Regions from separate parts of the Rhizobium sp. WYCCWR 11152 genome, predicted to be linked through region 1. Evidence: predicted binding sites of a transcription regulator. Region 1 holds the regulator's gene; the other holds the start of a gene.
What was found. The regulator LexA, encoded in region 1, represses DNA repair genes until DNA is damaged. The targets are predictions, from matches to a motif close to TGTTCNNNNTGTGTTCNG.
Positions count from the first base shown of each region.

Region 2: the regulator LexA is predicted to act here: its motif matches at 2,646-2,663, upstream of G9X67_RS24010 (YifB family Mg chelatase-like AAA ATPase).

Region 1 is NZ_JABFCP010000008.1:733,767-741,208, forward strand. Features, by position in the region: gene G9X67_RS13390 (pyruvate dehydrogenase complex E1 component subunit beta) at 1-334, opposite strand, end outside; gene pdhA (pyruvate dehydrogenase (acetyl-transferring) E1 component subunit alpha) at 350-1,396, opposite strand; gene G9X67_RS13400 (septum formation initiator family protein) at 1,542-1,862, opposite strand; gene eno (phosphopyruvate hydratase) at 2,000-3,274, opposite strand; gene kdsA (3-deoxy-8-phosphooctulonate synthase) at 3,425-4,270, opposite strand; gene G9X67_RS13415 (VOC family protein) at 4,267-5,163, opposite strand; gene lexA (transcriptional repressor LexA) at 5,361-6,080, shown strand; gene G9X67_RS13425 (ComEC/Rec2 family competence protein) at 6,061-7,442, opposite strand, start outside.
Region 2 is NZ_JABFCP010000011.1:490,965-498,406, reverse strand. Features, by position in the region: gene rsmI (16S rRNA (cytidine(1402)-2'-O)-methyltransferase) at 1-561, shown strand, start outside; gene G9X67_RS24025 (YraN family protein) at 551-919, shown strand; gene G9X67_RS24020 (cupin domain-containing protein) at 1,033-1,539, shown strand; gene gshB (glutathione synthase) at 1,630-2,577, shown strand; gene G9X67_RS24010 (YifB family Mg chelatase-like AAA ATPase) at 2,799-4,331, shown strand; gene cysK (cysteine synthase A) at 4,562-5,524, opposite strand; gene G9X67_RS24000 (LysE family translocator) at 5,670-6,287, opposite strand; gene G9X67_RS23995 (DNA starvation/stationary phase protection protein) at 6,561-7,079, shown strand; gene G9X67_RS23990 (DMT family transporter) at 7,142-7,442, opposite strand, start outside.

The sequences.
Region 1 (7,442 bases):
CAGAACCGGTGTTGGTCGGCTTCTCTTCCTGGGCAACTTCCGGAGCTGGTGCGGCGGCCGGCTTGGCGGCGGAAAGATCCGAGGCCGATTCGCCGTCCTGCAGCAGCACGGCGATCTTGGTGTTGACCTTGACGCCTTCGGTGCCGGCATCGACGAGCAGCTTGCCGATGATCCCTTCATCGACGGCTTCGACTTCCATCGTCGCCTTGTCGGTTTCGATTTCGGCAATCACGTCGCCTGAGGTGACCTTGTCACCTTCCTGCTTCAGCCATTTGGACAGTGTGCCTTCTTCCATGGTCGGAGAGAGGGCGGGCATGAGGATATCGATAGGCATGGGTTCCCTCCCCGATTAGAGCAGAATGTCGGTATAGAGCTCGGATGCATCCGGCTCCGGATCGGCCTGGGCGAAGTCGGCGCTGTCGGCGACGATGTCGCGGACATCCTTGTCGATCGCCTTCAGATCGTCTTCGGAAGCCCAGCCCTTTTCGATGAGACGTGCCTTCACCTGTTCGATCGGATCCTGCTCGGAGCGCATCTTCTGCACTTCCTCCTTGGAGCGATACTTCGCCGGATCGGACATCGAGTGACCACGATAACGATAGGTCAGCATTTCGAGGATGATCGGGCCTTTGCCGGAGCGGCAATGTTCGAGCGCCTCGTCGGCCGCCGCCTTGACGGCGCGAACGTCCATGCCGTCGACCTGAATGCCCGGGATGCCGAAGCCGGATCCGCGAAGCGAGTAGTTCGACTGCGCGGTGGCGCGGGCGGTCGAGGTACCCATGGCGTAACGGTTGTTCTCGACGATATAGACGATCGGCAGCTTCCAGAGAGCAGCCATGTTGAAGCTCTCGTAGACCTGGCCCTGGTTGGCAGCGCCGTCGCCGAAATAGGCGATGGAGACATTGTCGTTGCCGCGGTAGCGGTTTGCGAAGGCAAGACCCGTTCCGAGCGAGACCTGGGCGCCGACAATACCGTGACCGCCGTAGAAATGCTTCTCCTTCGAGAACATGTGCATCGAGCCGCCCTTGCCGTGGGAATAGCCGCTGCGACGTCCGGTCAGTTCCGCCATGACGCCACGCGCCTCCATGCCGGTTGCCAGCATATGGCCGTGGTCGCGATAGGCGGTGATGACCTGGTCGCCTTCCTTCTGCGCCATCTGCATGCCGACGACGACAGCTTCCTGACCGATGTAGAGGTGACAAAAGCCGCCGATGAAGCCCATGCCGTAAAGCTGACCGGCCTTCTCCTCGAAGCGGCGGATCAGCAGCATCTCGCGATAGGCCTTCAGCTCTTCATTGCGATCGAAGTCGGCTACCGGGCCTCCATTCGATGCTTTGGCTGCCGGTTTTGCTGCAGTTTTGCGGCTGGAAACGGTCGCGGTCTTTCGCGGCGCCATTCAACCCTCCCTATGGGTTTGTCGTTTCTTGGTGGCGCGTACCATAGGGAAGAAAATTGACCACAGCAATGCCATAATTGCATGGCTCGTATTCGGTCCTAAATTATTGGAAAAACTACTAAAATTCCAATTAACCTGTTTCCGGTTAATTGGAATAGTGGTTGAATACGACGATCTCGTCCGCGCGCGACATATTGAGCTGATAACGCGCTTTTTCGTCCAACATGTCCTTGTCGAGCGACCCGTCACTCAAGAGCGCGACCTGATTTTCCAGATGTTCGCGCTTCGCCTTCAAGATCGCAAGCTCTTTTTCACGCGCGACACGCTGATGCTCGAACGTCTCCGTCGCGCGCAGGCCGTAATCGCCATGAATGCAATGATAACCGAAATAGGAGAGGAAGGCGACCGTCATGGCCGGAATGACGAAGCGACCGATCTTTCTCTTCTTATGATGCCTTGTCCACATACACGCATGCTCTTGAACGCATTACCAATTCGTTCAATCTAACGCGCAGAGATTAACCGTTCGTTGACTCTAAAAAACGGGCAACAAAAAACCCGCGCCGGGAGGCGCGGGTCAAGCCATTGGAAATCAGGATCCGATCAGCCGCGAATGATCGAGCGGCCGGCATACTGGGCCTGCGGGCCGAGGCCCTCTTCGATGCGGATCAGCTGATTGTACTTGGCAAGACGGTCGGAACGCGACAGCGAGCCGGTCTTGATCTGACCGCAGTTGGTGGCGACCGCGAGATCGGCGATGGTCGAATCTTCGGTCTCGCCGGAGCGATGGGACATGACGGCGGTATAGGCCGCCTTGTGCGCCGTGTTGACGGCATCGAGCGTCTCCGTCAGCGTGCCGATCTGGTTGACCTTGACGAGGATCGAGTTGGCGACACCCATGCGGATGCCGTCGCGAAGACGGGCAGAGTTGGTGACGAAGAGATCGTCGCCGACGAGCTGAGTCTTCTTACCGGCCAGGTCGGTCAGCGTCTTCCAGCCATCCCAGTCGTCTTCGGCCATGCCGTCCTCGATCGAGATGATCGGATACTTGGCGGCGAGCTCGGCCAGATATTCGGCCATGGCGCCCGATTCCAGCGTGCGGCCTTCACCTTCGAGAACGTATTTGCCGTCCTTGAAGAATTCGGTCGAGGCGCAGTCGAGGCCGAGGCACATGTCGTCGCCCGGCTTGTAGCCGGCTTTCTCGATCGACTTCATGATGAAGTCGAGGGCCTCGGGCGCGCTCTTCAGGCCCGGTGCGAAACCGCCTTCGTCGCCGACATTGGTGTTATGACCCTGCGCGGCAAGTTCCTTGCGCAGCGTATGGAAGACTTCCGAACCCATGCGCACGGCTTCGGCGATCGAATCGGCGCCGACCGGCAGAATCATGAATTCCTGGAAATCGATCGGGTTGTCGGCATGAGCACCACCATTGATGATGTTCATCATCGGCACCGGCAGAAGGCTGGCGGAAGCGCCGCCGACATAACGGTAGAGCGGCAGGCCGGACGCCTGGGCCGCAGCCTTGGCAACGGCGAGCGATACGCCGAGGATGGCGTTGGCACCGAGGCGCGACTTGTTCGGCGTGCCGTCCAGCTCGATCATGATGTTGTCGATCTGGATCTGGTTTTCGGCGTCGATGCCGCCGATCGCGTCGAAGATCTCGGTGTTGGCAGCTTCGACCGCCTTTTCGACACCCTTGCCGAGGTAGCGCTTGCCGCCGTCACGCAGTTCGACCGCTTCATGCGCGCCCGTCGAGGCGCCCGAGGGAACGGCCGCGCGGCCCATGCTGCCATCTTCGAGATAGACATCGACTTCGACGGTGGGATTGCCACGGCTATCGAGAATCTCGCGGGCGATGATATCGGTGATTGCAGTCATGGGTTCTTCCTGCTCGGTGGGTGATAAGTCGGTTCGAAACCTGTCTTAGTCGAAGGCGTGCAAATTACAATGCCGCAATTTCCAGCCTTCGGACCAGCCTTCCCGGCCTATAGTACGATCATGTCAGACTGTTGAACGTCAAGCTGAACCTTAGGCCTTGGCGACCGCATCGAAGGCAAGCAGCTTTTCGAGAAGCCGCGGCATGTCCTTGAGATAGACCATGTTCGGGCCGTCCGAAGGGGCATTGTCGGGGTCCTGATGGGTTTCGACGAAGACACCAGCAATACCGGCAGCCACTGCGGCGCGCGCCAGGGTTTCCACGAATTCCCGCTGACCGCCGGAGGATTCGCCCTGGCCGCCCGGCTGCGCCACGGAATGGGTCGCGTCGAAGATAACGGGCGCGCCCATCGCCGCCATGATCGGCAACGAACGCATGTCGGAAATCAGCGTATTGTAGCCGAAGGAGACGCCGCGCTCGCACAGCAGCACGTTCGGATTGCCGCTGGCATTGAGCTTCTTCAGGACGTTCTTCATATCCCAGGGGGCGAGGAACTGGCCCTTCTTGACATTGACGACGCGGCCGGTCTTGGCGGCGGCGATAAGAAGGTCGGTCTGGCGGCAAAGGAAGGCCGGGATCTGCAGGACATCGACGACCTTCGCCACCTCCCCGCATTGCTCGGCGGTATGAACGTCGGTCAGGACGGGAAAGCCGAATTCCTTCTTGAGGTCGGCAAAGACCTCCATGCCCTTTTCGATCCCGATGCCGCGTTCGGCCGAAAGCGAGGTCCGGTTCGCTTTGTCGAAGGAGCTCTTGTAGACGAGGCCGATACCGAGCTTTCCGCAAAGCTCTTTCAGCGTGCCGGCAACCATGAAGGCGTGGTCGCGGCTCTCCATCTGGCAGGGACCGGCAATCAGCGACAGGCGGCCGGTATTGGAAAAAGTGACCTGGCCTTGGCCTTCGCCGATCCTGACTTCGGAATTCGTATCAGTGCTCATCGTGTTTCCTCGAAGGCGAAGAGCGTGCCCTGCCCGGGCGCGGGCTTCACCAGAATGCGATTGTTCTTGCGCGTGTAGGTCACCCCGTTAGCAGCCAAATGCGCTTCTGTCACGGCAAGATCGGCGACAGTGAAGAGGATTGCCCGGCCGCGCAGGCCGCGATCGGCGGATGAGCCGGCGATGTCGAAATAGGCCTCCAGCCCTTCCGGCGTCATCAGGCTGATTTTCGCATTCGATGCTGCGATATTGACGCCGAACCCGGTCTTCTCGACTGCCGATTGCGCCACCGCAAGGCTGACGAAGGCAGCGAAGGCGGCCGGCTCCGGCGTGCAAAGCGCGATCTCGACTATGCCGGTGACACCATTGGCATGCGCCTCCAGCGCGGCGCGGTCGGCCGGCAGCGGATTGACGCGCTCGACGCTGAAAAGCAGGAGATCCGGCGCGCGCAGGTCGCCGGCAAAAGCCAGCTTGAAGCCGGCAATCGCCTCGGAACCGTCCGGCATCGTCATCGGCCGGGTGAACTCCAGCATCTCGCCGGCGCTCGATCCGTTGCCGACGAAATTCTGATGATCGATGCCGGCATCCTTGCTGCCGAAAGCCAGCCCCGAAAGCCCCTCCTCGCCGCAGCGGAAGCGGAAGGCCTGGTTGCGGGCGGTGAAGACATTGCCTTGCCGCGCTGATGCCTCGCTCTCCTCGACGCTCGCAATCCCGAGCGGCTCCAGATAAGTCTTGTCGGCAAAGAAGACGCAGGCATTCTCCGTTCCGAAGGGATGGCGCGCATCGGCGGCAACGGTGAAGCCGAGCTTGCCGAGCCTCTCGCGCGCCAGATCGATATTGACGACCGGCAGCACGACATGATCCAGCGGGTGCGGTTTGGCGGAGTGCTCGTTCATGATATCCCCTCTCCTAACACGGCAGAGATGTGTGAGAGTGCCGCCCAAGGCAAGACTTGTGTGCCAATCCGGCGAATGAAAATAATAATCTCAACGAGTTGGCGCCAAGTTTTACGGAAATTTAGCTACTTGCGGAACACATATGGAACATATAGTGTATGTTCTGGATTTGTTTCAATCACGAGGTCACAACGTCGATGCTCACGCGCAAACAACAGGAGCTTCTCCTTTTCATTCATGAGCGCATGAAGGAATCCGGCGTTCCGCCATCTTTCGACGAAATGAAGGATGCCCTGGATCTCGCTTCCAAGTCCGGGATTCACCGGCTGATTACGGCGCTGGAGGAGCGTGGCTTCATTCGCCGCCTACCGAACCGCGCCCGTGCGCTCGAGGTCATCAAGCTTCCGGAGGCCTACAGCCCCAGCATCCAGCCCCGGCGCGGCTTTTCGCCGAGCGTCATCGAGGGCAGCCTCGGCAAACCTCAGCCGGTCGCCGCCCCCGCTCCCGCAAAACCCGTCGCCGACAACGGCAACTCGGTCTCCGTGCCGGTCATGGGCCGAATCGCTGCCGGTGTGCCGATCTCGGCGATCCAGAACAACACCCACGACATCGTCGTTCCGGCCGACATGCTCGGTTCCGGTGAACATTATGCGCTGGAGGTCAAGGGCGATTCGATGATCGACGCCGGCATCTTCGACGGCGACACCGTGATCATCCGCAACGGCAGCACTGCAAGTCCTGGCGACATCGTCGTTGCTCTCGTCGACGACGAGGAAGCGACACTGAAGCGCTTCCGCCGCAAGGGCGCCTCGATCGCGCTGGAGGCCGCCAACCCGGCTTACGAGACCCGGATTTTCGGGCCGGACCGTGTCAAGGTTCAGGGTAAACTCGTCGGCCTCATTCGCCGCTATCACTGACATTGGCTAGGCTCGATTCGGTAAAGCTGTTGCTGCGCCAGTCATAGGCGCGATGGCGCATCCATGGCCGCGACAATGCATCGAATGCGGTTGCGACCTCCAGGCCGGCGTCCGTGAAGCGCAACTCGATGGATCCGGTCCTGCGCAGCGTCTCACCGGTGAAGAGCGTCGCACCCGAGCGGCAGCTGTTGAAGCGAAGGCGGACCGAGGTCACGACGATATCGGCCGCGTCGCATGCCGGACCGAGATAGGCGGCATTGTCGATGACAGCAACCACCTGACCATTGGCGAGCCTTGATGTGCACCAGGCCTTCTTGACGCAGGAAAAGCGGTTTGCGTCACCGCCCGCTGTGGCCGCCCGCATCGCGGTCCTTGCTTCGTTCTGCTGATCGCGGGAAAGCCTGACGCGGCGGTCTTCTCCTACCGGCGGGATAGCAGGACCATCCAGCATCTTCGGCGGATCATGCCTCGGCAGGACCAGCGCTCTCTGCCACTGGTCGAAGATGAAATCCGGCGGTCTTTCACGGTTGGACGCCATGGCCGCCGCCTCGACGATTGCGACGAGACTGCCATCCTCCGAAATCACCAAATCCGGCGGACGGGGACCCGGCAGAAGCAGCAGGATGAGCGTTGCGACCGCGATGATCGATGTGCCGACATGGCGCAACCGGGTGCGGAGCAGCGTCAGCAGCAGAAAGCCTGCCACGGCGACGGCGAAATACCAGGCGGGCAAGCGGCCGACGTCTATATTGCCATCCCAGCCGGACACCGTCTTTGCGACCGCGATCACCAGATCGAGGCCGAATCCCACCACCTTCCAAGGCAAAACGTCCAGGCCGAAAGGCATGAGCAGCATCGCCAGCAGGCCGGCCGGCATGATGATGAAGGAGATGATCGGCATTGTCGCGAGGTTTGCCGGCAGGCCGTAGGCGGTCAGGCGATGAAAATGCTCGATCGAAAACAGCGCGGTGGAAAAACCGCCGATCAGCGAGGTCAGGAAGATGCCGCCGAAGAAGCCCGCAACCGTAACGAATGGCCTGATGATCGGCAGCTTCAGGAAGGCGTTTTCGCGGACGCGCCGGTCCTTCCACAGCTGATAGCCCGAGACCAGCGCCAATGTCGCTGCAAAAGACATCTGGAAGCTCGGACCCAAAACCTCGGACGGCGAAATGACGATGATGACGAGCGCGGAGAGAGCGACATTGCGCAGGCTGATCGACGGCCGGTCGAAGAAGACGGCAACCAACATGATGGCCATCATGATGAAGGCGCGTTCGGCAGAGACCGCAAAGCCCGAAATCAGGAAATAGGCGGTGACAGCGATGAGCGCGCCGGCGGCAGCGATCTTCTTCGTCGGGTAGG
Region 2 (7,442 bases), on a different contig from region 1:
TATCGGCTGGCGCAACAGGCGATAGCGGCAGGTTACCGTGTCATTCCCATTCCCGGCGCCTCCGCGCCGCTCGCAGCCCTTGTCGGCTCCGGCCTGCCGAACGATGCTTTCCTTTTCGCCGGTTTCCTGCCGGCCAAGGACAAGGCCCGCCGCGACCGCCTCGGTGAACTTGCAGCAGCGCCCGCGACGCTGATCTTCTTTGAATCGCCGCATCGCATCGGCGCAACGCTTCTGGCCGCCGCCGATGTGCTGGGCGGCACTCGGCCCGCCTCCGTCTGCCGCGAGCTGACCAAGACCTATGAGGAGTTCCGCCGCGGCACGCTTGCCGACCTTGCGGCGCATTATCAGCAGGTGGAAAACGTCAAGGGCGAGATCGTCCTGGTGATCGGTCCGCCGGAGCCGGTCGAGACGTCTGAGGCCGATGTCGAAGCCGTGCTGGCCGACCTGTCGAAGTCAATGCCGACGGCAGGCGCCGCCACCGAAGCCGCCCGCCTCACCGGCCTGCCGCGCAAGGTGCTCTACCAGCGCCTGCTGGAGATCAAGAACGCCGATGGGCGATAATGATCTCACCGCGATCAGAAGGAAGGCGCTGCGCCGGGGCCGCATGTCGGAATATGTCGCGGCCGTCTTCCTGATGCTGAAGGGCTACCGCATCCTGGCGCTGCGCCACCGCACCCGGCTCGGCGAGATCGATATCATCGCCCGCAAGGGCGATCTCGCCGTCTTCGTCGAGGTCAAGGCCCGCCATGGCGAGGCGGCGGCGGTCGACGCCGTCTCTGTCGCCGCACAAAAGCGGATACGGGCGGCAAGCGATCTCTGGCTTGCCCGCCAGGCGGATCAGGCCCGCCTTTCCCAGCGTTATGATATCGTGGCGATCATGCCGGGCCGGCTGCCGCGGCATTTTATTGATGCCTTCTGACCTCCTTTCGCCCCATCCGATTTCCGGATCGTTAAAATTTTAGTCCCCGCTTGAACCAGGTCCTTACGACTCTCTGCTATCGACTCGGTAGGGTAGCAATTGGGGGTTGTTTCATGGCCTGGAAGCTGATGCTTGCAAGTGCGGTCGCCATGGCCGCGCGCTCGGTACCGTATGCTGCCGTGGCGAAGCCGGCCGGAAAATCCTTCGTCGCGCATGCGAGCGATCTGCTGCCGCTGAAATCCACACCGATCAATCCGGACTGGATTATCAACGGCAATCCGCAGGCCCGCACCGCCGAACATTCGCGCGGCCATGACGAGGCCTCGCTGACGGCGATCTGGGACTGCACGGCGGGTGAATTTCGCTGGCGCTTCGGCTGGGACGAGACGGTGATGATCCTCGAAGGCGAGGTCCATATCACCGCCGAGGACGGCACCGAACGAACCTTGCGCGCCGGCGACGTCGCCTTTTTCGCCGGCGGAACCTGGGCGAGCTGGCGGGTCGACAATTACGTCCGCAAGGTCGCCTTCCTGCGCAAGCCCTTCCCGAAGCCCTTGGCGATCGCCTACCGTCTCCGCAACATGCTGCGCAACAACGGCAACCAGGGCATCGCCGCCTGAAGATCGTCGGAGCCGCCGAAGCCCTTGATTGACCGTTGCGTTTGATATCTGGCCGACCTACATCTGTCCGGCATTCAGCGAGGGATGGAAATGGCCAAGATCACCAATGTAGCGGTCCAGATGGATCATGTCGCAGGCATCAATATCGCAGGTGATTCCACCTTCGCCATGAGCCTGGAAGCCCAGGCGCGCGGCTACAGGCTCTTCCATTATACCCCCGATCGCCTGAGCTTCCGCGACGGCAAGCTTTATGCCAGCGTCGAGCCGATGGTGCTGCGCGACGTCAAGGGCGATCACTACGAGCTTGGCGCGCCCGAGCGCGTCGATCTCGCGACCATGGATGTCGTGCTGCTGCGCCAGGACCCGCCCTTCGACATGGCCTATATCACCTCGACGCATCTGCTCGAGCGCATCCATCCGAAGACGCTCGTCGTCAACGATCCGGCCTGGGTGCGCAATTCGCCGGAAAAAATCTTCGTCACCGAATTCTCCGACCTGATGCCGAAGACGCTGATCACCAAGGATGCCACCGAGATCCGCCGCTTCCGCGACGAGATGGGCGATATCATCCTGAAACCGCTTTACGGCAATGGCGGCGCCGGCGTCTTCCATTCGACCCGCGACGACCGCAATCTCTCCTCGCTGCTGGAAATGTTCGGCCAGCTTTTCCGCGAGCCCTTCATCGCCCAGCAATATCTGCCCGACGTGCGCAAGGGCGACAAACGCATCATCCTGATCGACGGCGAATTCGCCGGCGCCATCAACCGCGTGCCGGCCGAACACGACAGCCGCTCCAACATGCATGTCGGCGGCCGCGCTGAGGCGACCGAACTGACGCCGCGCGAACAGGAAATCTGCGCCCGCATCGGCCCGGCGCTGAGGGAGCGCGGCTTCCTGCTCGTCGGCATCGATGTGATCGGCGATTACATGACCGAGATCAACGTCACGTCGCCCACCGGCATCCGCGAGGTCAAGAAGTTCGGCGGCGCCGATATAGCAGCTCTGCTTTGGGATGCGATCGAGCGCAAGCGCGGCTGAGCCAGGCGCCCATGACCGTTCTGGTCCCGCGACCGAGCACAACCAAGGTCACAGCGGATGCCTGACTATGTTCTTTGATTGTTCTTGTTTTATTCCTGCGTCCATGCCAGATTGCAACCGCTGGCCTTAATGCATGTCGCCCAAAACTGTGCAACAGTTTTGGGTGCATCGATAAAGGCTGCGGGGCGGTATATAAAAGTTTGCGGCAAGGGGATGGGCTTATGGTCGCGCGTGTCAGTACGGTTGCATTTCAGGGCATCGAAGGTGTACCGGTCGAGGTCCAGGTCATGGTTGCACCCGGCAAGGTCGGGATGCAGATCGTCGGCCTGCCTGACAAGGCGGTTGCCGAAAGCCGCGAGCGCGTGCAGGCCGCCCTCCACGCCTCCGGCCTGGCGCTGCCGGCCAAGCGCGTGACGGTCAATCTGGCGCCTGCCGACCTGCCGAAAGAGGGCTCGCATTTCGACCTGCCGATCGCCCTTGCCCTGATGGCCGCGCTCGGCGCCATTCCTGCCGATGCCTTGTCGGATTTTGTCGTCGTCGGCGAACTCAACCTCGATGGGACGATCGCCGCCATATCAGGCGCGCTGCCGGCTGCGATCGGTGCCAATGCGCTCGGCAAGGGGCTGATCTGCCCGGCCGAAAGCGGCGCCGAAGCCGCCTGGGCGGGCTCGGACGTCGATATCCTCGCACCGCGCAGCTTGATCGCCCTTGCCAATCATTTCCGCGGCACGCAGGTCCTATCCAGGCCGGAAGCGTCGATCCGCGCCAATGCCGCAAACCTGCCGGACCTTGCCGAAATCAAGGGCCAGGAAAGCGCCAAGCGGGCGCTCGAGGTGGCGGCCGCCGGTGGCCATAATCTGCTGATGGTCGGTCCTCCGGGCTCCGGCAAGTCGATGCTGGCGGCAAGACTGCCGTCGATCCTGCCGCCGCTTTCGGCCGCCGAGCTGCTGGAGGTGTCGATGGTGCATTCGATCGCCGGCCAGCTCTCCGGCGGCAAGCTTTCCGATCGCCGGCCCTTCCGCACCCCGCATCATTCCGCCACCATGGCGGCCCTTGTCGGCGGCGGCCTGCGCGCCCGTCCGGGCGAAGCCTCCCTTGCCCATCACGGCGTGCTCTTTCTTGACGAGTTTCCCGAGTTCACGCCGCAGGCGCTCGATGCGCTGCGCCAGCCGCTCGAAGGCGGCGAATGCGTCATTGCGCGTGCCAATCACCGCGTCTCCTATCCGGCGAAATTCCAGCTGATCGCGGCAATGAACCCCTGCCGCTGCGGCATGGCCGGCGAGCCGGGCCATACCTGCGCCCGCGGCCCGCGCTGCATGAGCGATTATCAGGCCCGCATCTCCGGCCCGCTGATGGATCGCATCGATATCCGCATCGATGTGCCGGCCGTCTCCGCCGCCGACCTCATCCGGCCGATGGCCGCCGAAACCAGCGCCGACGTCGCCCGTCGTGTCGCTCGCGCCCGCGAAATCCAGCAGGAGCGCTTCGAAAGCACAGGCGCAAAAGGCATCGGCACCAATGCCCGCTGCTCCACCTCGATGATCGAGAAACTGGCCGAGCCCGACGCTAGCGGCCTGCAGCTGCTCCGCGACGCCGCCGAGAAGATGAAATTCTCCGCCCGCGGTTACCACCGCGTGCTCAAGGTCGCCCGCACGCTGGCCGATCTCGACGGCAAGCCGACCGTCGGCCGCATCCATCTCGCCGAAGCCATCTCCTACCGCATCGCCGGCGAAAGGCTGACGGCGGCTGCGTGAGAGGCGCGAAGCGCGCCCGACAGTTTGTTGGCAGCTCATCCTTTACTCGGCGTCATCCTCGGCCTTGTGCCGAGGATCTGCTGCATATCAACTGGCTGCAGATGCTCGGGACAAGCCCGAGCATGACGAAAGAGGAGTGGGTCGGCTTTATCAGCAGCTCACAGAGCGCCGAAGCAGGCCCGATATCCTGCGAAGACGAGTGACCGGAAAAGCCCGGCCAAAGCTCTGCCTCAGCTCCCCAGCCCCTCGAACAGCGCCGTCGAGAGATAACGCTCGGCGAAGGAGGGGATGATGATGACGATGTTCTTGCCGGCGTTCTCGGGACGGATGCCGACCTTGATTGCGGCGGTCAGTGCCGCACCCGAGGAGATGCCAACCGGCACGCCTTCGAGCCGGGCAACCAGGCGCGCCTGTTCGAAGGCTTCGTCATTGGTCACGGTGACGACCTCGTCATAGATGCCGGTATCGAGGATCTTCGGGGCGAAACCGGCGCCGATGCCCTGGATTTTGTGCGGGCCGGGATTGCCGCCGGAGAGGATCGGCGAATCTGCGGGCTCGACGGCGATGATCTTGATCTCGGGTTTGCGGCTCTTCAGCACCTGTCCGACGCCGGTGATCGTGCCGCCGGTGCCGATGCCGGAGACGACGATGTCGACCGTGCCGTCGGTATCGTTCCAGATTTCCTCGGCCGTCGTCTTGCGGTGGATCTCGGGATTATCAGGGTTTTCGAACTGCTGCGGAATGACGGCATCGGGAAGGGAGGACGCCAGTTCCTCGGCCTTGGCGATGGCGCCCTTCATGCCCTTTGGTCCCTCGGTCAGCACCAGCTCGGCGCCGAGCAGCGCCAGCATCTTGCGGCGCTCGACCGACATTGTCTCCGGCATGGTGAGGATCAGCCGATAACCCTTGGCGGCGGCGGCAAAGGCGAGCGCGATACCGGTATTGCCGGAGGTCGGCTCGATCAGCACCGTCTTGCCGGGGGTGATCTTGCCCTGGGCTTCGAGGCCCTCGATCATCGCGACGCCGATACGGTCCTTCACGGAGGCGATCGGGTTGAAGAATTCAAGCTTGCCGATCAGGTTCGCCACGACGCCCTTTTCCCGCGCCAGCTTGTCGAAGCGCACGAGCGGCGTGTCGCCGATGGTCTCGGTGATCGAGGAATAGATGCGGCCGCGGCCGGGCTTGTGCGACATGGGTGCTCTCCCTTTGAAATCCTGCTCCTGAAATCGAGGGGGAGAATAGGGTCAAAGGCCCGTCTAGGCCAGAGCGCGTTCGACCTGGAGGAGCGGTCAGGAGAGAAAAAAACCTTTGAAAACCGTTTCTTGCCGAATGTTTATTTCAGGCCGCTCGCGTGGCGATGAAGGCTGCCGTGCCGGCGAGGATGCCGGCGGCAACCCGGTTCAGCGCCTGCAAGGCCCGAGGCTGCTTCAGCATCGTGCGGGCCCGCGAGGCAAGCAGCATATAGGGCACCAGCACGACGATCAGCACCATGAAGGTGGTGGTGAGCAGGAGCGCATAGTCTCGCAGGCCGATATTGCCGATATCGATCAGCGTCGGCACGAGGGCGACATAGAAGAGCATCGTCTTCGGATTGCCGAGCGTCACCAGCAGGCCGGAGAGGAAGGATAGACCGATATTGGTGGATTTCCGCGCCGCGATATCCTGCGGCAACAGCCCCGCCGTCCAGAGTTTCCAGGCGATGTAGCCGAGATAAAGGACGCCGGCGATCTTGATTGTTATGAACACCTCGGTGAAGGTTTGCGCCACGAAGGCAAGGCCGAGAATGACCGCCGTGAGATAGGTCATGTCGCCGAGCACCAGGCCGAGACCCATGAAGAAGGTCTCGCGGAAATTCGAGCCGAGCGCACGCGCGACGATTGCGGTAATCCCGGGTCCTGGAATGGCCGCGGCGATGAACAGCGCTCCGGCATAGGTCAGCAAGGCGGCAAGGCTCATGATGCGCTCCCTTCTTTTCCCCGCTGTTTTATATCCGGTGCCTGCAACCATCAATCCGCCGGCATTGATGGATGCATCACCGGCAGGAATACTTGGCCCTACCGGAAAGAATGCCCGGCCGCCGCCTGCCATGACCTTGAAGAACCGCGAGCCTCCCGTATCTCTTGCGGGGAAGATCTCAGACAGGCACCCATCGTCACCTCGTCTTCATCAGAATGTCATCGCCGCCCTATCAGGTCCCCAACATCGCTTCGTCACCCAAGGAGAAAACGGATGTCCCGCACACAGGCCGAGAAGACCAGACTTGCGCCCCTGAAGACGCCTTCGAATCTGCCGACCAATGCCATCACCGATATTTCGGCAGCACTCACCGCGCTGCTCGCCGATGTCTTCGCGCTCTATCTCAAGACCAAGAATTTCCACTGGCACATGTCCGGCCCGCATTTTCGCGATTATCATCTGCTGCTCGACGAACAGGCAGAGCAGATCTTCGCCATGACCGACGACATTGCCGAGCGTGCCCGTAAGATCGGCGGCACGACACTGCGCTCCGTTGGCCAGATCGCTCGCCAGCAGCGCATTTCTGACAATGACGCGGATTTCGTCACGCCCGAGGACATGTTGTCGGAACTGCGCGAAGACAACGCTCAGCTCGTTTCGCTGCTGCGCGAGGTGCATGGCCTTTGCGACGAGCACAATGATGTCGCAACCGCCAGCCTGATCGAGAACTGGATCGACGAGGGCGAGCGCCGCACCTGGTTCCTGTTCGAAACGACACGCGGGCAGAAATAATATCAGCATGTCCCGGGCATGCTTTCCATGCCCGGGGGATGCCGGCTCTCAGCTCTCAGCTCTCAGCTCTCCAGCGCCCGCGGCCGCAGCCATCGCGGCGTCCAGCCGAGATTCATGCCGGCGGCGGCAAGGAGAATGATCGCCGCGCCTGCGATCTGCATCGGCTGCAGTGCGTGGCCGAAGGCCAGCCGGTCGACGAGAATCGCCGCGATCGGATAGATGAAGGACAGGGCGCCTGTGAGATGCGTCGGCAGCCTCTGGATTGCGCCATAGAGCAGCACATACATCAGCCCGGTATGGACGACGCCGACGGTAACCAGGATCGCCCAGGACCCAGCATCGCCCGGCGGATGAGAAAAGTCC